Regions from separate parts of the Mesobacillus sp. QJM3NY_10 genome, predicted to be linked through region 1. Evidence: predicted binding sites of a transcription regulator. Region 1 holds the regulator's gene; the other holds the start of a gene.
The links. Region 1 encodes LexA, which represses DNA repair genes until DNA is damaged. Its sites were predicted from a motif close to CGAACATATGTTCG; they were not measured.
Positions count from the first base shown of each region.

Region 2: a site for LexA is predicted at 5,149-5,162, ahead of AC0VX7_RS06515 (YhjD family protein). Genes of this name have one in related genera too.

Region 1 covers NZ_CM149675.1:1,957,136-1,968,373, forward strand. The annotation lists gene AC0VX7_RS09660 (ester cyclase) at 1-290, shown strand, start outside; gene AC0VX7_RS09665 (hypothetical protein) at 303-530, shown strand; gene AC0VX7_RS09670 (GNAT family N-acetyltransferase) at 577-1,038, shown strand; gene AC0VX7_RS09675 (hypothetical protein) at 1,141-1,743, shown strand; gene AC0VX7_RS09680 (ribonuclease FAU-1 family protein) at 1,736-2,302, shown strand; gene AC0VX7_RS09685 (hypothetical protein) at 2,314-2,649, shown strand; gene AC0VX7_RS09690 (hypothetical protein) at 2,646-3,062, shown strand; gene AC0VX7_RS09695 (hypothetical protein) at 3,073-3,462, shown strand; gene AC0VX7_RS09700 (ATP-dependent DNA helicase) at 3,857-5,785, shown strand; gene AC0VX7_RS09705 (hypothetical protein) at 5,991-6,194, opposite strand; gene lexA (transcriptional repressor LexA) at 6,358-6,981, opposite strand; gene yneA (cell division suppressor protein YneA) at 7,136-7,450, shown strand; gene AC0VX7_RS09720 (YneB family resolvase-like protein) at 7,475-8,119, shown strand; gene AC0VX7_RS09725 (DUF896 domain-containing protein) at 8,198-8,431, shown strand; gene tkt (transketolase) at 8,763-10,772, shown strand; gene AC0VX7_RS09735 (VOC family protein) at 11,112-11,238, shown strand, end outside.
Region 2 covers NZ_CM149675.1:1,288,210-1,299,447, reverse strand. The annotation lists gene AC0VX7_RS06540 (winged helix-turn-helix domain-containing protein) at 1-316, opposite strand, end outside; gene lepB (signal peptidase I) at 420-974, opposite strand; gene AC0VX7_RS06530 (TVP38/TMEM64 family protein) at 1,002-1,619, opposite strand; gene AC0VX7_RS06525 (LCP family protein) at 1,748-2,686, opposite strand; gene AC0VX7_RS06520 (S9 family peptidase) at 2,960-4,942, opposite strand; gene AC0VX7_RS06515 (YhjD family protein) at 5,190-5,582, shown strand; gene AC0VX7_RS06510 (competence protein ComK) at 5,600-6,178, opposite strand; gene AC0VX7_RS06505 (IDEAL domain-containing protein) at 6,369-6,605, shown strand; gene AC0VX7_RS06500 (M48 family metallopeptidase) at 6,814-8,100, opposite strand; gene AC0VX7_RS06495 (aliphatic sulfonate ABC transporter substrate-binding protein) at 8,709-9,707, opposite strand; gene AC0VX7_RS06490 (ABC transporter permease) at 9,905-10,660, opposite strand; gene AC0VX7_RS06485 (ABC transporter ATP-binding protein) at 10,644-11,238, opposite strand, start outside.

The DNA.
Region 1 (11,238 bases):
CGATGGTCGACTTCATGAAATGGTACCGATCCGTTTTTCATGACGATGAATGGGTGCTGGAAGATTTGATTGAACAGGGCGATAAGCTAGTGGTGCGTTATACCGGATGGATGACATACAAAGGCGGCTGGTTCGATATCCCGTCAGAAAATCAGCGTGTAAAAGAGACGGGCATCATGATTTTCATATTTGAAGGCAATAAAGCGAAGGAATTGTGGTGTGAGAATAGTGATGCTGGCATTTTATATGATTTAGGTGCATTGAAGAAAAACACCCATGAAGTTTTTTAGGAGGGATGAGACATGGCTGGATCAATATTTTGGCTATTGATTGTAGCGTTCGGTTTCCTGTTTATTGGGGGCTTGATAAGTAAATCCTGGAAGCTTCTTCTTATGAGCGGAATGGCTGTTACCCTGCCGTCCCTTTATTTTCTGGGAGCTAATAATGCTTTTAGGCTGTTAGCTCTCGTTCCATTGCTTCCCTTCGGATTGAGTTATTTTTTTGTGAAAAAGAGAAAAGAAAGCAGATAAGTAGGAAGTAGAACGTCACCTAAAAGCAGGGAAAATGGAGGGGAATATGGAAATTCGATTAGCAAATCAAGGGGATATTGATCAATTAATAAAAATGAGATGGGACTTTACTCTCGAAGACTATCCCGAAATGGGGGAGGGAGTGGGGTATAGCTCCTTTGAAAAAGAATGCAGAGGGTTTCTTGAATCTGCGCTGGAAAGTGGGCAATGGTTTGTCTGGATTGCCGAGAATAAAGGGGAAATCGTTTCCCATATTTACATTGAATTGATCCATAAGGTACCACGTCCAGGCAGGGTTACCAATCCGTTTGCTTATATGACCAATGTATATACTGTTCCCGAATATAGGGGAAAAGGAACTGGGAGCAAGTTGCTGTCACGTGTAAATGAATGGGCTGAAGAAGAGAAGCACGAGTTCATCATCGTCTGGCCAAGCGATACGAGCATCGAGTTTTACGGGAGAAATGGCTACACACAGTGTACTGAGCCAATGGAAAAGCATTTTTAATGTCGATAGTTCAATAAATTTTTCTGGAGTAAATTTTTGGAATATTTGAAACCTTCTTCCTTGATAAACGTATTAACAATTATCTAGGGAGAAGGAGGGAAAATGATGGCGCGTCTAAGTTTCAATACAGAGAATTCATCTAATATAATCCTTGTGACAGCAATTATTTTAATCATCAGTAGTTTGTTCATGCCTCTCGTTTTTGTTTATATTATTCAGGATTATCTTTACCTGTCAGCTGATAAATGGTTTTATGATACACCATCATCTGCATATGTAATTTTCATGATTGGCATGCTTTGGATAGCGGTAGCTCTATTTCTGCATTTATTTTTCGCATGGAAGTTTGAATGGAAAGGAATTAAGTGGATTACACTTCTCATCATGCTAGGATGCTTACCATTCTTCATGTTCGGCGTGTCAAACTATTATTACCTTGATGACCAGGGAATGCATTTTAATGATTATAAAACGTTCAACACCGTCAACTCCTATTATTGGGAGGATGTTAAAGAAGCAAAAGAAATTTTTGTGAAAAGTAATGGAGTAACCGTAGTGGACCATTTAAATCTTGTCACAAAAGCTGGAGAAGTGATTGAACTGCCTTACAACAGCAAGGTGCAGAACAACAGATTTAAAATCATGGAGAAACTGCAAGAAAACAATATTCCCCTAACTAATAATATGGGAGATTTATATGAATGACATTAAGTTAAAAAGAAAATATGGTGACCGGGCTGATTGGACTCGTGTCGTTAAAAGGGAATTCATTCAGGGTTTCTTCGATGAAGATGGTTTTAAGGGTCACGTTACCTTGTTAAAGGTGATCAAAATAACTGAACCTTTATATGCCCAATATGGGGATATAAAGGTCTGCATAGTAGACGAAGGGTATACCTGGCTACAGCATTTCCCTGAGGGGACACCTCATTCAGTCACTACTATGTTTAATGCAGCAGGGGAGATTGTCCAATGGTATATCGATATTTGCTATCGAAATGGCATTGATAATGGCCGCCCGTGGATGGACGATCTCTTTTTGGACATCATAATCCTTCCTACAGGAGATGTCTTTCATAAAGATGCCGATGAACTAGAGTTGGCTTTATCTTCTGGTGTTATTGATGAGGAACTATATCATATTGCAGTCTCTGAGACTGATGCTATAACAAAGCAGATCGAAGTGAATGAATTTGATTTACTGCATTTAACGAAGGTACATAAAGAGTGTTTGGAACAGAGGCTAACTAGTCGACGGATTTGAGGGGTGTAAAAGTGTTTGTGAAATTATATAGTTACCATATAAAGTCTGACAAAGAAGAAGAATACCTAAAAATCCAGCAAGAAGCAGAGGGTATTTATTCTAGATTCATTGACGAAAAGGCACTTCATCTCCAAAGCAAGACGGATAAAACGAAATGGCTGGAGATACACATCTATAAGAATGAGAAAATCTATAATGACTCCATTCAAATCATAAATCAGCAGCCGGAGATTCAGGTATTGTACAAGCGGTTTCTTGAAGTGATCACCTCGGTTAAGGAAATGGCAGAAGAAGACTATCAACTGATTGATTTTTTAGGCGGTAAACAGGACTGGGGATTGAGATGAAAAAACTTACTATAGGGTTACTTGTGATTTTCCTTTGCATTGCAGGGTGTAGTGCCAGTTTTGAACCGGAGCTCACGAGGATAGATGTGCAAAAAATATCTGAAGAGGGCCTAAATGATGGTGAAGAAAAGATCATTGTCTCAAATGAAAGGCTGAAGAAGATCCAGCAAGCCTTAGATGAAGTCAAATGGTCACCAAATACAAAAGCTGAAATGGTTAGAAAAGAGGATATACTCGCCACGTTCTTCATTCAGGAAGAAAAGAATATGCCAGAAAGATTATATCATTATCGGATATGGTTTGAAGGGGAAACGGCTACGATTATCAGTGATAAAGAAAATGAGGGTTACGGAAGGTTAACAGATAAAGAGCAAGTCGAGGTTCTTGAAACTGAATTGTTGGCTGGGGAGTAGGAGATTGACAATGGAAAACAAAAAAGAGAAGTGGATTACAATCATACTATATTCAGTATTTCTAATAGGCCTGCTTGTTACGATTTCCATTCTATTAACAGATATCGACACGCCAAATTCCTTTAGATTTGTAATTGGGTTTGTTATATTCTTGCTGTTATTTGGGCTTTTTCAAATGATCCTCGTCATTATGAATATTAAGAAATTGCCTGGGATTGATATTAAAAGGCGGATATTGAAATTCGCGGGAACGTTTGTATTCTTAATGACTGTTTCTTACATATCAAACTATTTATTTTGGCCTGAACGGCTTGATAATCTGGACTTTGGAGCTCCGCTGGGATTGGCTCTTGGCATTACTTTTTATGATTTATTGTTTAAAAAAAGTGAGGTGAGGTAAAGTCGCTTCATTTCTCCTCACTTTTTAAACTAACTTACAGAATTCTCTCTTATCCCTGAATAATCGTCAGGATTTTCCTGACGGATGATGTAATCATTTCTTTTCATACTTCTTGTACTCCCTCCATATCAAGTTGGAAGTTTTAGATTCCGAGTCAGTAAATTCTTTATAATATTGTTTTTCATTTTCGCCTGACATTAATCCATCTCACTTGTTTCACATGCATAAAAACTCCTATCAATTAGGTTCAGGATTATTTTAACAGTTAGTTCCTAATAATGGAATTGTGGTTTTTACCTATATTTTATATTTCATTTCTTTCACTAAATGACTGATTATCTGTTATGATAAAAGCTGGCTTTTTTGCCGGAATCAATAGTCGAGGAGAACCTGAATGACAAATAAACTTCCATTTACAATAAGTAAAAACGATACATTCTTTGATTTATTAGGGGATTACATTGGTGATGTCTTTTACGATATTTTGCCTGAAAAGGGCTATGAACTCCGTGATGAGCAGATTTATATGGCATTCCAGGTGGAGCAGGCCTTTAAGAATAAAGGAATTGTTTTCGCCGAAGCTGGCGTCGGCACCGGAAAAACCTTCGTCTATCTCATTTATGCCATTCTATACGCAAGATACATGGGCAAGCCGGCGATTGTCTCCTGCTCTGATGAAACACTGATCGAGCAGCTCGTAAAAGAGGGCGGGGATATCGAAAAGCTCGAAAAGGCGTTAGGGTTGAAGGTCGATGTCCGATTGGCAAAAGCGAGAGAGCAGTATGTGTGCGTGAAGAAGCTTGATGACCTTTCAAACACATCAAATGAAAAAGAAATCCTGGACGTCCATGACCAGCTGCCAGATTTCATCTTTGATGAAGGGGTCTCTATGAATTCATTCACTCGTTATGGCGACCGAAAAGAATATCCATGGGTCACGAATGAAAAATGGGCATCAATGGCCTGGGATCCCCTTCAGCAATGCTCAACTTGCAGTTGGCGTCACCGCTGCGGCCAAACATTGAACCGTGATTACTATCGTCATGCAGGCGATTTGATTATCTGCTCACATGACTTTTACATGGAGCATGTCTGGACGAAAGATTCTCGTAAACGGGAAGGGCAGATGCCATTGCTTCCAGAAGCAAGTACAGTGATTTTTGATGAGGGGCACTTGCTTGAGTTCGCAGCGCAAAAGGGGCTCACATACAGGTTCAACTCACAAACTTTGACAACTGTACTGACGGGATATATGCACCAGGACGTTCGAGAGGAATCTCTTTACTTAATTGAGGATATTATAGAGCTTCATGATGCATGGTTTGACCTTTTAGTGGAAAATTCTTCTTCAATAGAAGGGTCTAATCGAAAAGAAGTACCAATGCTGCCGAGTATCAGGAGAAATGCAGAAACCCTGGAGAAAAAGGTTTCCGATTTAATGGACCAGCTAGTATTTGACTCGGAAATGTTCCTGATTGACGAATACCATTTAAAAATCATGGAAGAATACCTCGAGTTTTTTGCATATGGTCTTTCAATTTTCTTAAAGAACGACGAAGGGATTTTCTGGCTAGAAGAGAATGAAGTGCAAACATCTCTAGTCATCATGCCTCGACTCGTTGAGGATATATTGAAAAAAGAAGTATTTGCCCAAAACATCCCGTTTGTATTTTCTTCAGCGACCCTGTCCCAGGCTGGAGACTTCAGCTATATAGCGAAAAGCCTTGGAATTGAAACATACTCATCCTTTACTGTAGCTTCACCATTCGACTATGAAAAGCAAATGGAATTCGTAGCACACATCGAGGATGATGAACTAAAGAAATGGAACAAAATAGGGGACGACATTATTAGTAAGAATGGCAGCTCGCTTGTACTGTTCTCTTCTATGCAAGAAATGGAACGATTCCGGGCATGGACTGAAAAACAAGAATGGAGTTTCCCTATCTTGTTTGAGGGAGACCGCGAAATCAGTGAAACCGTAAAGGAATTCCAGAATGACGTCGATTCTGTTCTCTGTTCCTTCAACCTGTGGGAAGGCCTTGACGTACCAGGAGAGTCACTGATTCAAGTCATCATTTCGTCATTGCCATTCCCGCCTCATGACCCAGTCTTCCAGGCGAAAAGAAAGCATGCGGATCATCCAGCTGCTGAGGTAGATATACCCTATATGCTCCTACGCCTAAGACAAGGAATGGGACGATTGATCAGAACCAATCAAGATAGCGGAACCGTACATGTATGGCTTAATCAAAATCAAAAAGCTGCGTACTATGAAGAGTTAAAAGGTGTACTGCCTGTTCAAAATATTCAATGGAAATAAAAAGATCCCGAAAGGACTAATCCTTTCGGGATTTTTCTGGCTGGATAAGAAAGTATAAAATTTTCACTTCGAGAATTGTCCAGCTCCAGCGCCTAGCCCCTCGAGTCGCTTCGGTCCTGCCAATGAAGTCAAAGAACGACTTCACTGTCAGGACCTCCAGCGCTTGTCGGGGCTGACCAAGGCGCTGGAGCTTTTCTTATAGGTGTTAGTCTCTGCAACCGCACTTTCTGCGTCGGCGGTCACGATCGTCATCTCGATCATCCCGTGCACCGGCTACTAAATCCTCGATCAAACAACGGCGCACAGCACGGCAAAGGTCATCAAAATCAACAGTTGCCCTGACTCTGTCTCTGTCACGGTTAGGGTAAAATACGCCTGCTACATCATTGTCATTACGATTGTATCCCATTAGAAACTCAACTCCTTTCCATCATGAAAGATACTTACACAATATCTTATGTGGAGAAGGACAAGTTGTTAGGGTCTCTACCTATTTTTCTAATAAATGTGCTAGTCTCATATGATAAAAGTTCAATAGAAAGAAAAAAAGCAAGCGGAGCCCGCTTGCTTTTTTAATGCATATGCCGGTATACACCGATTACTTTACCAAGTATGGATACGTTACGTAGGATGATTGGATCCATCGTAGGGTTTTCCGGCTGGAGCCTGAAATAATCCTTTTCCTTGAAGAAACGCTTAACTGTTGCTTCATCATCCTCTGTCATTGCTACAACAATGTCTCCGTTATTAGCAGTCTTTTGCTGCTTAACAATAACATAGTCACCGTCGAGGATGCCTGCTTCAATCATACTGTCACCCATGATTTCAAGCATGAAAACCTGCTCATCATGTGGAACAAGGCGATCAGGAAGAGGGAAGTACTCTTCTACATTTTCAATGGCTGTGATCGGCATACCAGCTGTTACTTTACCGACAACAGGTACATTAACCACTTTATATTTAGGAATGCGGCTATCTTCTTCTATTTCCAGGATTTCTATTGCACGCGGCTTAGTAGGATCGCGTCGGATCAAGCCTTTGCTCTCAAGTCTTGCAAGGTGTCCGTGGACAGTGGAGCTTGATGCAAGCCCAACCGCTTCACCGATTTCGCGTACAGATGGCGGATACCCTTTTTTCTTGACTTCGCCTTTTATGAATTCAAATATATCTTGTTGCCGCTTAGATAACTTTGTCATATTTACGCACCTCGTATATTTTCTTGTCCTAATTATACCATGTCTATTCCACAGATACAAACATAAGTTCGAATTTTTGAGTTGACACGAAACAAACGTTCGATTTATAATAAAATTAATTAACCGAACATACATTCGTTAAGGGGTGCCGTAAATGAAAAAACTTTGGGAAAACTATTCATATGCCTTGATCCTGCTTGCAGTCAGCTTAATCTTTTCATTCGTAGCAAAAGCGCAATTAAATAACGAAGATGCATACATAACTGTTACTATAGAAGAAGGACAATCACTGTGGGAAATTGCAGAGGTGTTTGCCAGCGAACATAATTTTACCGAAAATGAATTCGTTAGCTGGGTAGAAAAAGAAAACGGAATTATTGGGGAAATAGTCTTTCCGGGAGATGAACTGGTAATCCCTGTTGTGGCTGAACAGATGGAGCCTACCCAGATTGCCGGAGCAGAAAGATAGATTGGACTAGAATAAGGTGACAACATGAAAGCAATCATTTATTGCCGCGTAAGTACAACGAAGGAAACGCAGGAAACTTCGCTGGTCAGGCAGGAAGAAGAGTTACTGCGTCTGGCAAGCAGTTATGGTTTTGAAGTAGCGAGTATTATTAAAGAAAAAGCTAGTGGCTATGATCTTGAAAGGGAAGGGATCCTGGAACTGCTGGAATTGATCAAGGACAAGAATATAGGGGCATTGCTCATCCAGGATGAAACAAGACTTGGAAGAGGTAATGCCAAGGTTGCGATTCTTCATTGTATCCTAAAAGAAAATGTAAAATTATATAGTGTCTCCCATAGTGGAGAACTCCAGCTTTCTGAATCAGATTCCATGGTGCTGCAGATTGTCAGTATGGTGGAAGAGTATCAGAGGAAAATCCATAATATTAAGATTAAACGTGGCATGAAACGAGCGATTGAGCATGGTTATAAGCCACAGCGCAATCTGAAAAATCAAGGTGAGCATTCCGGCCGTGACCGGAAAGAGATGCCGGTTGAGGAAATCGTCAAGCTGCGGAATAATGGATTGACATTTGCTGAAATTGCCGCCACATTAAGAGGATTTGGGTACGATGTATCTAAGGCAACAGTGAACCGAAGATACCTTGAGTTCATAGAGACAAAAGAATAACGAAGCTCTAATCTTGTAAAATCGCAAGAATTTTAGTAAGATGTCATTTGACGTAATTTTTTACAAAGGAGCTTTACAATGCTATCAAGTGATAAAATTGCTAGAATCAATGAACTGGCAAGGAAAGCAAAATCATCTAAGTTGACGGAAGAAGAAGCAAAGGAACAGACGAAGCTTCGTGCAGAATATCTCCAGTCTTTCCGGTCTTCTATGCTCAATACACTTAAAGGTGTTACCATTGTGGATCCAGAAGGCAATGACGTTACGCCTGATAAGCTCAAGGAAGAAAAAGCGAAGAATAAGCTTCATTAAATATATACTAATTTGGAATACATGCGACATGTATTCCATTTTTATTTTGTTGTATTTATGATAAATAATCGACTAGTTTGTTTCATCTCCCTAAATAAGTGGAAATTAGACTCAGGTAAGATCCAGAGGTAATAATGCGTCGCACTAAAAATCACTTCTTTGGATTTTTTTCACCCACAAAGGCGATCATTTACATATCAACAGCGAGTTTGTGTCAAAATAGATAACAATACGGCCATTTCTGTCTCTTTCAGGCACAATTTGTTGTATAATAATTTCTCTCGCTATAATATTAAGGATGTAGCCAGTACCTATAGAAAGGATGTATTTAATGTTTAAAGAAATTGATATGCTTTCAATTGATTCCATTCGTACCTTATCAATTGATGCAATTGAAAAGGCAAATTCCGGCCACCCAGGCATGCCAATGGGGGCAGCTCCAATGGCATACACATTGTGGACTCGTTACATGAACATCAACCCTAAAAACCCAGAATGGTTTAACCGCGATCGTTTTGTATTGTCTGCTGGACACGGTTCAATGCTGTTATACAGCTTGCTGCACCTTGCAGGATATGATCTGACAATGGATGATATTAAACAGTTCCGCCAGTGGGGCAGCAAGACTCCAGGACACCCTGAGTTCGGTCACACTGCTGGTGTAGACGCGACAACTGGACCACTTGGCCAGGGAATTGCTATGGCAGTTGGTATGGCAATGGCTGAACGCCATCTTGCTGCTGTTTACAATAAAGATAACTATAATCTCGTTGATCACTATACATACAGCATTTGCGGTGACGGCGATCTAATGGAGGGTGTATCTGCTGAAGCAGCATCACTGGCAGCTCACTTGAAGCTAGGCAGAATGATCGTGCTTTATGATTCAAACGATATTTCTCTGGATGGAGATCTTGATAAGTCATTCTCAGAAAGTGTTGAAGGTAGATTCAAATCATATGGCTGGCAATACATTCGCGTCGAAGATGGCAACAACCTTGAAGAAATCGCAAAAGCAATTGAAGAAGCTAAGACAGATGAAGATCGTCCTACTATGATTGAAGTAAAGACTGTCATTGGTTATGGTTCACCAAACCTTTCAGGTAAATCGGATGTTCACGGCGCTCCACTAGGTGCTGATGAATTGAAGCTTACTAAGGAAGCTTATAAATGGACTTTTGAAGAAGACTTCCATGTTCCAAGTGAAGTATATGATCACTTCAAACAGCAAATCGTTAATAAAGGTGAACAAGCGGAACAGGCTTGGAACGAGCTTTTCGCAAAATATAAGAGTGAATATCCTGAACTGGGAGCCCAGCTTGAGAAGGCAATGAAGGGTGAGTTAGTAGAAGGATGGGATAAAGACATTCCTGTATACGAGGAAGGAAAGAGTCTTGCGAGCCGAGCTTCCTCTGGAGAAGCACTTAACGGAATCGCGAAAAACCTTCCTTACCTGGTCGGTGGATCGGCTGACCTTGCCGGATCAAACAAAACAATGATCAAAGGATCAGGTGACTTCTTCCCGGGTTCATTCGAAGGGCGTAACATCTGGTTTGGTGTTCGTGAATTCGCTATGGGTGCTGCGATGAACGGTATGGCACTTCACGGTGGACTTAAGGTATTTGGCGGAACATTCTTCGTGTTCTCCGACTATTTAAAGCCGGCAATCAGACTTGCTGCATTAATGGGCTTGCCTGTAACATACGTATTCACACATGACAGCATTGCGGTAGGGGAAGATGGTCCTACCCACGAACCAGTTGAGCAGCTTGCTGGACTTCGCGCTATGCCGAACCTGTCAGTCATCCGTCCTGCAGATGGTAACGAAACAGCGGCAGCGTGGAAGCTTTCAATTGAATCAACTAAGACACCTACAGCTCTTGTGTTGACTCGCCAAAACTTGCCAACAATCAAAGATACTGACAAGAATGCTTACGAAGGCGTATCTAAAGGTGCTTACGTCATTTCTCCAGCTGGAAAAGACAATGCTGATGCATTGCTTCTAGCAGCAGGTTCAGAAGTCGGCCTTGCCGTGAAAGCACAGGAGGCTTTAGCTTCTGAAGGCATCGACGTTGCTGTTGTGAGCATGCCTTCATGGGATCGCTTCGAACAGCAGTCCAAGGAATACAAAGAAAGTGTTATTCCGAAGTCTGTCAAAAAGCGCCTTGGAATCGAGATGGGCTCTTCACTAGGCTGGCACCGTTACGTTGGTGACGAGGGTGAAGTACTTGCGATCGATACATTTGGTGCATCTGCTCCAGGCGAAAAGATCTTAGAAGAGTACGGTTTCTCCGTTAACAATGTAGTAGCACGCGTAAAGGCATTGCTTGAGCAAAACTAATTAACATTTAAAATGACGAGTATGGAATTTGATTCCGTACTCGTTTTTTTGTAAATTATAAAATAATTTCAATGTGGATAACTATACGGGTTTTCTTAATCCAGCTCCAGCGCCTAGCCCCTCGAGTCGCTTCGGTCCGCCCAATGAAGTCAAAGAACGACTTCACTGGTCGGCCCTCCAGCGCTTGTCGGGGCTGAACAAGGCGCTTGCGCTTTTTGTTCTTAGATACCAGTTTGATCTCCTTGCTGTACGGGCAAGATAAATCATTGTATTATAATGGAAAATGTGGTAGGATTAAAAAAAGAACAGATGTTCCTATTTTAAAAAAGAGGTGCTGTCATGATAACAGGTATTGTTCCTTATCTAGTAACAAATGGAAATGGCCAGGAGGCAGTGAAATTTTATCAGCATGCATTAGGTGCAGAAGTCATCAGTCTGCAGACATTTGGAGAGATGCCTCCCAATC
Region 2 (11,238 bases), 670 kb from region 1:
TCTTTTTCATAAAAGCGATTAGCTCATGACCAAAATCCGGGAACAAGGTTTGAATCGAGGCTGTCAAATAGGATAGAAACGGAAGAATATCGTCATCGGAAGAAGTGATTGTATACCAGCAGCACGACTGGTTCTGATCCTTGACATGCAATGCCAGAGCCGTGCTCTTTCCATATCCGGCGCCCGCCTGGATGATGGTCAGCGGCTTTTCAGTAATCGCTTTCATTTTTTTCGATAATTTCGCCCGTCTGATCCATTGATCCTGTAAGCCAGGAACAATCAATTTTGTTTTGATCAATGGCAATGTTCCCTGCATATAATCTCCGCCCTGTTTTCATTATAATGATGCCAGTCTAACATAAACGAATTAAAAAAAGACTCGAAAATTGACGAGTCTTTTCACTTCTCTATATGTATAGTTAGAAAGATATATCCATTTCCTCGAGCGGCCAATACCTCAGATTCACTTTGCCGACAACCTGCTCTTCCGAAATGAACCCAAACTGCCTGCTGTCCCAGCTGCCCAGACGGTTATCGCCAAGGACGAACAATTTTCCTTCCGGCACTCTTTCAACCCCGGTCAAATCCTCGAGGGTGAAGTCGCCGGTCAAATAGCCGCCGGGTGATTGCTCGCGGTAATGCGTCAAAAAAACCTCCTTCACTTGTTTGCCATTGATGAATAACATGTCTTCACGATATTCAACTTTATCGCCTGGCAGGCCGATGATGCGTTTCACATAGTCTTCCTCTTCATTCGCATGGAATACGATTACGTCAAACCTTTCGAGATCTTCTGTTTCGTATCCCAGCTTATTGACAACGACTTTATTCCCATCTTCCAGTGTAGGAAGCATGGATTCTCCTTCAACAACATAATTGGAAAAAAAGAAAATCCTGATAAAGACAAATATGATCATTCCGAGAGCAAAAGCCTTGATCCATTCGAGCCCTTCCCTTTTCACGATTTCTTTCATCGACTTCCTTCACCACCTGTTATCCTGCTATCTGTCATTATCGTCTTTTCCAACACTCATATTCATTTTTACTTCAATTCTTTTGCCGATATACCACAAGATAGCGATTACTGCCAGAACGATAGCCGTTCGCGCGGGATTAGTGATTAAAGAACGAATATCATAACCTACAAAGCTGACCGTAAAAATCATCACCATTTTCCCAGTAATCACTGCAAGCATATACTGTGCCATGCTGATTTTTGAAAGCCCTGCTACAATATTGACGAGGGCAGATGGTGTAAAAGGAAAACACAGCATGAGGAATATTGGGCCAAATCCATGGCGTTCAATCCAGTTCATCCCTTTCTGGACTTTTGGATGGCGCTGTAAAAACCTTAGGATTCGTCCCTGGCCGTACCGTCGGAAAATCAAAAAGACAATCAACGCCCCGAGAACAGCACCAATCCAGGAAAAGAGAAACCCAAGCCACAGCCCAAACGCATTCGCATTTGCCATGACAAATAGAAACAATGGCAGGAACGGCAAAAAAGCTTCCAGCATTGGGAGCAAAATTCCCGGAATTGGCCCAAACGATCGGTATTGGTTGAGCAAATCCATAATGTTTTCGATTGTAAACCATTCTTTCAATAATTCAACATCCATTGAGATCTCCTTGTCCAAAACACTTCGTAATCAGTATTCCACAGAGTTCTGATTACCTTATTCTATTTACCTCATAGAGATAATTGTACACCTCTAAATCTTAATTTGGGTAATATTTAACAAGCTATCTATTTAGTTAAAAAATTCTGCAGCGCGGTTCTGTTTTCTTCAAAATCTATCGCCAGTACTGCTCCTGCACCACTCACCCTCTGGTTCTCGAATGATCCTTCAACCGGTATCCTCATTGTTTCGATATCCCGATTATCCTTTGAAATCAGCCCTTTTCCCATAAATAAGATATCGCCTGTATCCATATTGGTATTAATAAACGGCGTAACGACTCCAACCAATTTAGGGAGCTTCGGCAGTGTCTGGATGCTGGCGAACTGCTTGCCCACTTCTTTTATGACGTTTTGCTGGCGTTCTACACGGCCAAAATCACCTACTGCGTCCTGGCGGAACCGGACATATCCAAGCAGATGTTTTCCATCCAGTCTTTGCACACCAGGTTCCAGTGTGACACCGATTCCCTCTGACATTTTCTTTTCAACATTAACTTCTACACCTTCTGGGAATGCTTCATCCATTAAACGGACAAACCCTTCAAAATCAACGATTGAATAATATTGAAGGCTTACATCAAAGTTTTCCTTGATTGTCTGCCTCAATAGTTCCGGGCCGCCAAGCGCAAACGCAGCATTGATTTTATTCATCCCGTGTCCCGGAATCTCCACATACGTATCCCTCATGATCGAGGTCAACTTATAAGACTCTGTATCTGGATTATAGCTGGCGATCATGATTGTATCTGAACGGGACGCTTCTTTTGCTCTTGCGTCACTGCCAATCAGCAAAATATTCGTGAGGCCATTTCGGTCACTCTCGCCATTAAATTGGTATTCCTGCTTGTTTTCCTCCGCCGCTTTTTCCGAATCATTCACGCCAGAACGGTACTGCATATAGGAATACAGCGCAACGGCTCCGACCAGAAGGAATAGCAGTAAAAAGATACTCGACCACCTGATTCTCTTTTTTCTTTTTTTATGTTGATGCCTATCAGATCTCATTCGAAAAACCCTTCCGATTTATAGATATTGATAAAACATGGATTTTATTAAGCACTTTCCGTTAACTTGCTGCTTTCGCGGTATTTTGATTCATAATCATTTTCAAATTGATTATTGCAACCACGATACATGATTGAATCGAAAGCAACAGTCATGTGAAATACTTTATTACTATTTTCCTTCTTTACCTATAACCTTAAACTTATCTGGAGAATTTTTCAAAAAATAACCCGCGGCATGAGCATTTGCCGCGGGTTAAATGTTCTATTGATTTTACAGGTAGCTATTAAACCAGTCTACGATCGATGCCAACCGGCTTAGGCGGAGATTAGGCTTTCCGCTTCTTGAAAGCTCGTGGTTGGACTCTGGGAAGCGGATGAACTTCGTTTCCTTTCCCTGTCTCTTCAAGGCGATAAATAGCTGTTCAGCCTGTTCGATTGGGCAGCGATAGTCCTTTTCACTGTGAAGGATCAATAATGGTGTATTGATTTTATCCACATAGGCTAGAGGTGAATGCTTCCAAAGTGTATCCAAATCACTGAGATCTGCCTGAATCTGCCACTCTGTAAAATAGTAGCCGATGTCGCTGACACCATAAAAACTGATCCAGTTTGAAATCGAACGCTGAGTGACGGCAGCCTTGAACCTGTCCGTATGTCCGACAATCCAGTTTGTCATGAACCCGCCATAGCTTCCCCCCGTCACTCCTAATCGATCCTTGTCAATGAAATCGTACTTTTCCAGCGCGTGATCGACAGCGTCCATCACATCCTGATAGTCTCCGCCTCCATAATCCCCTCGCACAGCATTGACGAATTGCTGCCCGTAGCCATGGCTGCCGCGTGGATTGATATAGAGGACTCCGTATCCTTCAGCCGCCAGGACCTGGAACTCATTGAAATACGAGTTCGCATACATCGCATGTGGTCCCCCATGAATCTCGAGAATCAGCGGATATTTCTTGCCCTCTTCATATCCTGCAGGCTTCATGATCCAGCCATTTAGCGGGGTGCCGTCACTGGCCTCGAAAGATATTTGCTCTGGCCGCGATAAAGTGACCGACTCCAAGACCTTTTCATTCACGAACGTCAGCTGCTTCATCTCACCAGTGGTCACCTCAAGCTGGAACAGTTCCCCTGGGAGCACTGGATTGCTGATAGCTGCGACAATTCTTTGGTTTTTACTGTCCAGTGTGTACCCATACACATGCTGCTGGTCAAGAAGTGCTGGATACACTTCACCAGCAAGGTTTGCAAAGTATAAAACAGTATTTCCCTGATCGGTCGCAAGGAAATAGAAGCTTTCACTATCTTCGCCCCAGATCAATCCAGGACTGTGCGCTCCCTGATGGAAGTCTGCGGCAACAGCGTCTCCAACAAGGATATCCATATTTTCTGTGAAACATTGGATGTTACCAGTCTCAAGCTCCTGAACCCAAACCTGGGTTAACGTTGCATTTTCAAACTCTCTTTCATGCCCCGTATAGCCAAGGTATTTCCCGTCAGGTGAAAATACGGCATTTCCAAAGTAGCCAGTTCCGTTTGTAAGCTTTGTTTTGTTCCCTGTCTCGATATCCATCAGCCATAAATCACTTTTGAATGATAAATCACGTTCAGGTGACTCATCAGCCGACAATACAAGACTTTTGCCATCAGGAGACCAGCACTGCAAATGGTAGTCTATTTCGCCTTTTGCCACTAATTCAGCTTTGCCATCTGCAAGATCCACAATGATAGTCTGTCGATACTTGCCGTCCCAGAAGCCAGCTGCATCTGATTTATATTTCATTTCCTGTGCTACGAACGGTTCCAGCTTCTTGTCGTCCTTCTTCTCTTCATCTTTTGCAAGCAAATCTTCCTCAGGCTTCAGGGATACAGAACAAGCGATTCTTTCCCCATCCGGTGACCAAACGGGACCATTCGCACCATTCCTGAAATCTGTCACTTGCCTCGCTTCCCCGCCGGCAGTATTCAGAACAAAAACCTGGTTCTTGCCACTGCGATTCGAAACGAAAGCCACCTTCGTTCCATCCGGTGACCATCTTGGGGAATGGTTGCGACCTTCACCGTAAGTCCATTGCTTCGGCTCTCCGCCTTCTTCAATGTTAATTATGTATAAATTTGAGGCATAATCATTCTTGTTCTCCAGCATCTCTGTCTGGACAAACACACACTTCTTTCCATCTGGTGAGAACTGAGGGTCCGTAACGGACTTTAATTCAAATAAATCCTCTGCTTTAATAAATCTTTTTTCCATTTCGGGAGCCATCCTTCCAAAGTTAAATTATTCTCTTTATATTTCGATAACAGAAATAAATCTCCTGCTTTTATTTCAATGTTTTTCTGAAGAAAGCAAACAACCCACCAGCACTGCAAGTTTCCTTTTATTTTGGAGAAGATGATAGTGGGAGGAAAATTTTTTTACCCTCTTGAAATCCTCCTTAAAATCCAGTACGATAATTACGAACAAACGTTCTTATTTTATTTTGAAGGGACAGAGCAAAATGACAAGGATTCCTGAAAAAGACCGCGATATTATGGAGCAGGCCATCTATTTGCCGATGGTACTGGTCGTGCTCAACCGGGATCTTTCTGTCGTAGAAAATAGTCCATTTAAACTGAAAAAGCCTTATTTGGAGCTAATTGAAGAAGCAATGAAAGCAGTCCAGAAAGAGCTAGCCATTGTGAAAAGCTACCTCAAAAAAAATAACCTTAAGGTTGAAGAAGTAAAACGGGATGACGCCTTCACCATGTTCCTCTTCATCTACAAAGGCTACGAAGAACAGCATAACTACTTCAATCCCCGCATTCGCAACAAAGTCCAGGAATTGATGATCCACTACCTATTCAAGCGGTTTAAAACAACATCTGCAGCAATTGAAAAAGAATCCGGCTGAAAACCGGATTCCTTGATTTAGTCTTTATATACCTCACTGACGAGACTGGCATGAGGATATCCTTGTGAGTCATTGAACCTTGGACCATGGAGAAGGTATAGCGCTTTTCGTTCGGTTTCTTTCATCCGCTGCATGAATTTGGTGCGCAGCAGGGATGTCCTTAGCAGCTGGTTTTCAAATGAATGATGGGATACTGGCAGAATCATGGATTTCTTATTCCTGAAGGTAACCTGTGTACTGTGGGCGTCCACCTTCTTATGGAATAATACATGCTCATGTGAAACCCATATGCAGTCCGGTTTTGTAGGCGAGCTTGTAGGCATGAAATATATGGAGCTTATAGGGTCGACAATGATGGGGGTTTTATGGGTAATCCCGGTAAGCTGTTTCGTTCCTTCTTTCCTGCCTTCGTAGCTGCTTCCAAAATACTTGCAGCTTTTCTTGATAATATCTATTGGTCTGAATGGGGATAAATACTCCTCTTCCAGCTCGATCACCCTGGAGTAAACCCTGCTGCCGTATTCTTCAGGAATAATTATCATGGTAAAAGGATTTATTTCGTACTCTTCTACTAAGTTCCTTGTGTTTCCTGTCATTCCTTCACCTCCTAAAATACCTTATACCCTATTTTACCATAAGTGTTTAAATTTTCTTTACTTACAGAAAAAGTTCTATTTTTAGTCACAATTAGTGTCCAAATATAAATTTTCTAAAAATTATAAAAATTTAGTTGATTATCTTTTCAATAATCCATATAATATAAAAAAGGTCTAAGAGGTGAGGTCAGTGAAAGAAAAACCGTATTCTGAAATCATGAAGGCCAGTGTGATGAAACGCATTAAAGCCAAGGAATCTTTTGTTCTGGACCTGTATGTTGACATGCTCATTTCCGAAATTCAGTTGAATACTAAAAAAGAAAAACTGATGTCAAAAATTGATAAAGCAATCGATGACCGCGACAAAATTCTATTTTTAACATTGACGGAAGAATTGAAGGATCTCAACAAACAATTCGGCACTTAGATGAGTGATATCCCCTATATAGGGGATATTTTATTATTTCGAAATAAAGACAGCTTTCGACTTGTTATTAAATGATTTTTTCCAGGAGCCAAATCTGTATGGACCAAATGTTATTTCCCGCTCTCGAGTTGCACTCAGTTGCTGGCTGGTCATTGGACTCGTTCCTGAGTTTAAAAAAGAAAGCCCTCATTGTCGAGGGCTTTCTTGCTTAATATTCATCTTCCTGTGCATTTCTTTTTTCCACTTCATAATCCTCGAGTCTTGAAATCCTTTCAAGCATTGTCGGATGTCCATATCGGAAAACTTTCACCAGCCATGGAGGATTTACTTGGCTGAGGCCCGCCTTCGTCAGTTCCTGGAAGGCAGAAATCGCCGCATCAGTATTTTCAGTCATTTCAATCGCATACCGGTCAGCCCTTGTTTCCTGGTAGCGTGACACGAGATTGGAAACCGGGCTTGCCGCAAACATAATCATCGAAAGGAACATCAGGAACAAAGGAAGCGATCTTAAGTCACCAGGGTGCTGCAGCTTGAATTCCTTGCCCCATCGCCTGATTGCCCAGTTCATCAGTCTTGAGACAAAGTAAAGACCGAACAAGGAAAGGAACAGATAGCCGGCAATCCCGATATATAAATGCTTCTCCACATAATGAGCCATCTCATGGGCCATGATGAATAGAATTTGGTCATCGTTCAACCTGTTCAGAGTCGTATCCCAGAGGACAATCCTCGAATTGGAGCCAATTCCCGTAACATAAGCATTAAGAGCGTTTGTCTTTTCAGCCATATCCACTTCAAATACATGCTCAGCTGGAATATTAGCCTGCCCCGCGATATCAAGGATCTTAGACTCCAGCTCTTTATTTTTCAACGGGGAAAAATCATTGTACAGCGGGTCGATCACGACAGGCTGCAGAAACATGATAAACAAGGTGAACGGTACAGATAGCATCCACGCAAAAAGCCACCAGAACCTTTTAAACTTGTTCATCAGCCAGTAAAGGATAACGACAATGACGAACATCATGGCATAATTGATCCAGAAATCAATCAACTCATCCTTCATCCACGAGGCGAATGACTGTGTCGATATATTATAGGTCTTGGACAGCGTATAACTGATATAACTTAGAGGGAACGTCGCGACGTAAGCAAAAAATGAAAGCCAAATTAAATAAATCGCTGTTTGGCCATACTTATTTTTCGCCGTCTCTTCTCCCCATTTCTTAAAAGCTTTTGAAAGGCCCAGGAGTAAAATCAAAAAGTAAAACAGCCATTCAAAAGGTGTCGACAAGAAAAACAATAAGTTTCTAACTTTTGAGTATTCCTCGCTTAGCATTAATTCCCTTCCGTTTAAAAACGTTGCCGGGTCCGCCCTCGAACCTTCGAACTCAAATGGAAGACTACTATCTGCAAAGTAAAATAAATACCAGTAAACTGCGAAACCATAGAGCACATAGGCGATCACACCATAAAAACCCATCTTTCTCGCCATAGCTTCTCCCCCTTTTACGTACAACCATGTCTATAACTATTTTAATCCTTTGTCCTAAAAATAGAACAAGTTATTGATGGCTGGGGAAAATGCTTAGCACGTTTATGTGACCCTAAACTGACTTTCGACGCCGCTAAGGGCACATTAAACCCTTTTATGTGACCTTTAACTGACTTTCGGCGCTGCCAAGGTCACATTACACCCTTTTATGTGACCTTTAACTGACTTTCGGTGCTGCTAAGGGCACATTACGCTCTTTTATGTGACCTTTAACTGACTTTCGGCGCTGCTAAAGGCACATTAAGCACTTTTATGTGACCTTTAACTGACTTTCGGCGCTGCTAAGGGCACATTAAACCCTTTTATGTGACCTTTAACTGACTTTCGCCTCCGCCAAGGGTACATTAAGCCCATTAATGTGACCTTTAACTGACTTTCGGCGCTGCCAAGGTCACATTACACCCTTTTATGTGACCTTTAACTGAGTTTCGCCTCCGTTAAGGGCTCATTTTGCTTCTTAATGTGAACATAATCTGAGTATCACTACCACTATTACTTATCAACAACAAAAAAGGTACCAGGCAATCTAACTCCTGGTACCCCTTGTATTAATTAAGGAAGCTTTGGTCGATCAATGTTTTGAAATCCGGCTTATCCTTAAGGAACTTCAATGCGTAGGATGAATCTGAGAAGTCTTGGATTGCCTGTGCATCGACTTCATGGGTAAAACCAATGCGTTCCCATGCCAGCTCGACAACATCTTTTTCAAGCTCTTGTCCTGTTGTTTTTTTAATGTCTTTAATTGTAATTTCCTGTGCTTCAGCTGGGTTTTCATTGATGAATTTCACAGCATCTTTATGTGCGTCAATAATTTTTTGGACAGTTTCTGGATTTTCCTCGATCATTTTTCCGGAAGTGACCATTACGGATGCAGGAAGCGTTTCTCCGAAGGATACTTCATCCCAGCCAATGACGACTTCTGCGCCTGTTTCTTTTTCAATGACAGCTGCCCATGGCTCTGGAGCTACAGCGATATCAACCTTGCCTGACTTCAGCATGGCCGCGTACTGTGCCGGCTGGCCAGTAAGGTGTTTCATTGTTCCGCCGATTCGCTGTGATGTGATTCCCTGTTCTTCAAGGTACGTTTCATATTGGACGTCGTGAGTGCAGCCAACTCCCGGGGTGATGAATGTCTTGCCAGCGAAGTCTTCAACTGAGTCAATCTCGACACCTTTTCTTGCCAAAACTACTGTGCCGCCAGTCGAAGCACCTGCAATGATTTTAACATCTGCACCAGTAGAGTAATTGTTCATCGCCGGTCCCGGTCCAACAAGACCTGCATCGATCTCACCCGTTTTCAGAGCAGTCATGAAAGAACCGCCTTCTGCAAATGTCTTATACTCGATGGTGGTTCCATCGCCAAGCTGCTGCTCAAAGAAGCCTTTATCTTTTGCTACCATCGCTGGAACGTGGTTGATATTCGGGAAGTAGCCAATGACGATTTTTTCCTTGCCTGCTGAGGTTGTCGATGAACCGCTTGAACCGCACCCGGCGAGTACCATCGCGGCAGTAAACAAAAATGTTAAAAGTAATATAGCTTTTTTCATAACTATTCCTCCTTATTTTATGAAGTCTGTTTTCGTAAAGATTGTTGTTAAAATCCTAAAGCCGATTTTAACTTGATAAAAGCCATTTTGTATGTCGCTACCAAGTTTGCAAGCTCTTTTCTCATAATCGTTAATTTTGTGAAGAAAATTAGGTAATTCAGACTTATTGTGTAGAACAAAGTTTGAGAAAAGAGCCTTTATGAATCAAGTCCCCAGCGATTCAGCACCGATTTTTCGATACGCTGGAAGATAAGCTGATCTACGATTGTTCCAATGACACCAATAATGATCATGACGCCAATCACGAGCCCCATGTTACCAAAGTCTGATGCGTAGCGGAGCGTATAACCGAGTCCTGGACCTGTGCTTAAAAGCTCCCCTGCCATCAGTGCCCTCCAGGCAAATGCCCATGCCAATCTTGAGCCGGTTACAACATAAGGGATCGCTGCCGGAAAAATAACCCTTTTGTATAAGTTCCAGCCGGTCACTCCCATCGTTTTTGCCGCCTTTATGAATAATGGTGAAACATTTTTAATGCCCACTCTGATATTAAGTGTCATCACAAATGTTCCTCCAAGAACCACCACGAAAATAACAGCTTTCTCGTTCATACCGAACCACATGATTGCAAGCGGGAGCCAAACGATGCTCGGTACACTTTGAAATGCGAGGACGACAGTTCCAAGTGTTTCATCCGCCGTTTTTGACTTAGCGAGCAGGACTCCAAGTCCAGTTCCGATTACCAGGGAAAGTCCGAGACCAATCGCGAGCCGTTTGAAGCTGGCAATTAGGTCGTAAATCAGCGTTTTATCCTCAAAGCCTGTGATAAGTGCCTCCAGGACTTTTTCCGGGGAAGGAAGGATGATGGGCATCCACCATTCCAGCTTGCTTCCGGTGTACCAGAATGCGATGATTGCTGCGAAAAATATGATTCTCTTAATGTGTGGATTCATCTGCAAGCTCCTCCCTGATGACTTTGTCGATCTCCTTCTTCAGATAACTCATAATATATTCTTCCAGTTCAACCATCTCTTTTTTATGTTCATGGCGCGGTCTTGGAATATCCACTTTAATATCCTTAAGGATCACCCCTGGCTTCGTTCCCATCACAATGATCCGGTCAGATAGTTTAATGGATTCAGAGATGCTGTGAGTGACGAACAAGATTGTTTTCTGTGTTTCGGCCCAAATCGTCTCCAACTGCTCATGGAGTCGCGAACGCGTTTGTTCGTCCAGAGCGCCGAATGGTTCATCCATCAAAAGGATTTCCGGATTCATCGCAAGCGCCCTCGCAATCGCCACCCGCTGCTGCATCCCCCCTGACAGCTCGTGAGGATAGTGGGAAAGGTATTTGCTAAGCTGAACCTTTTGCAATTGTTTTTTCGCTTCCGCTTCAGCCTGCTTCTTCGGCATTTCCTGTTTAAGCGGAAATAGAACATTCTCTAGAACATTCAGCCACGGAAAGAGCGCCGCCTGCTGGAAAACCATCCCCCTATCCTTGCCTGGTTTATCTATCTTTTTGCCAGAGACA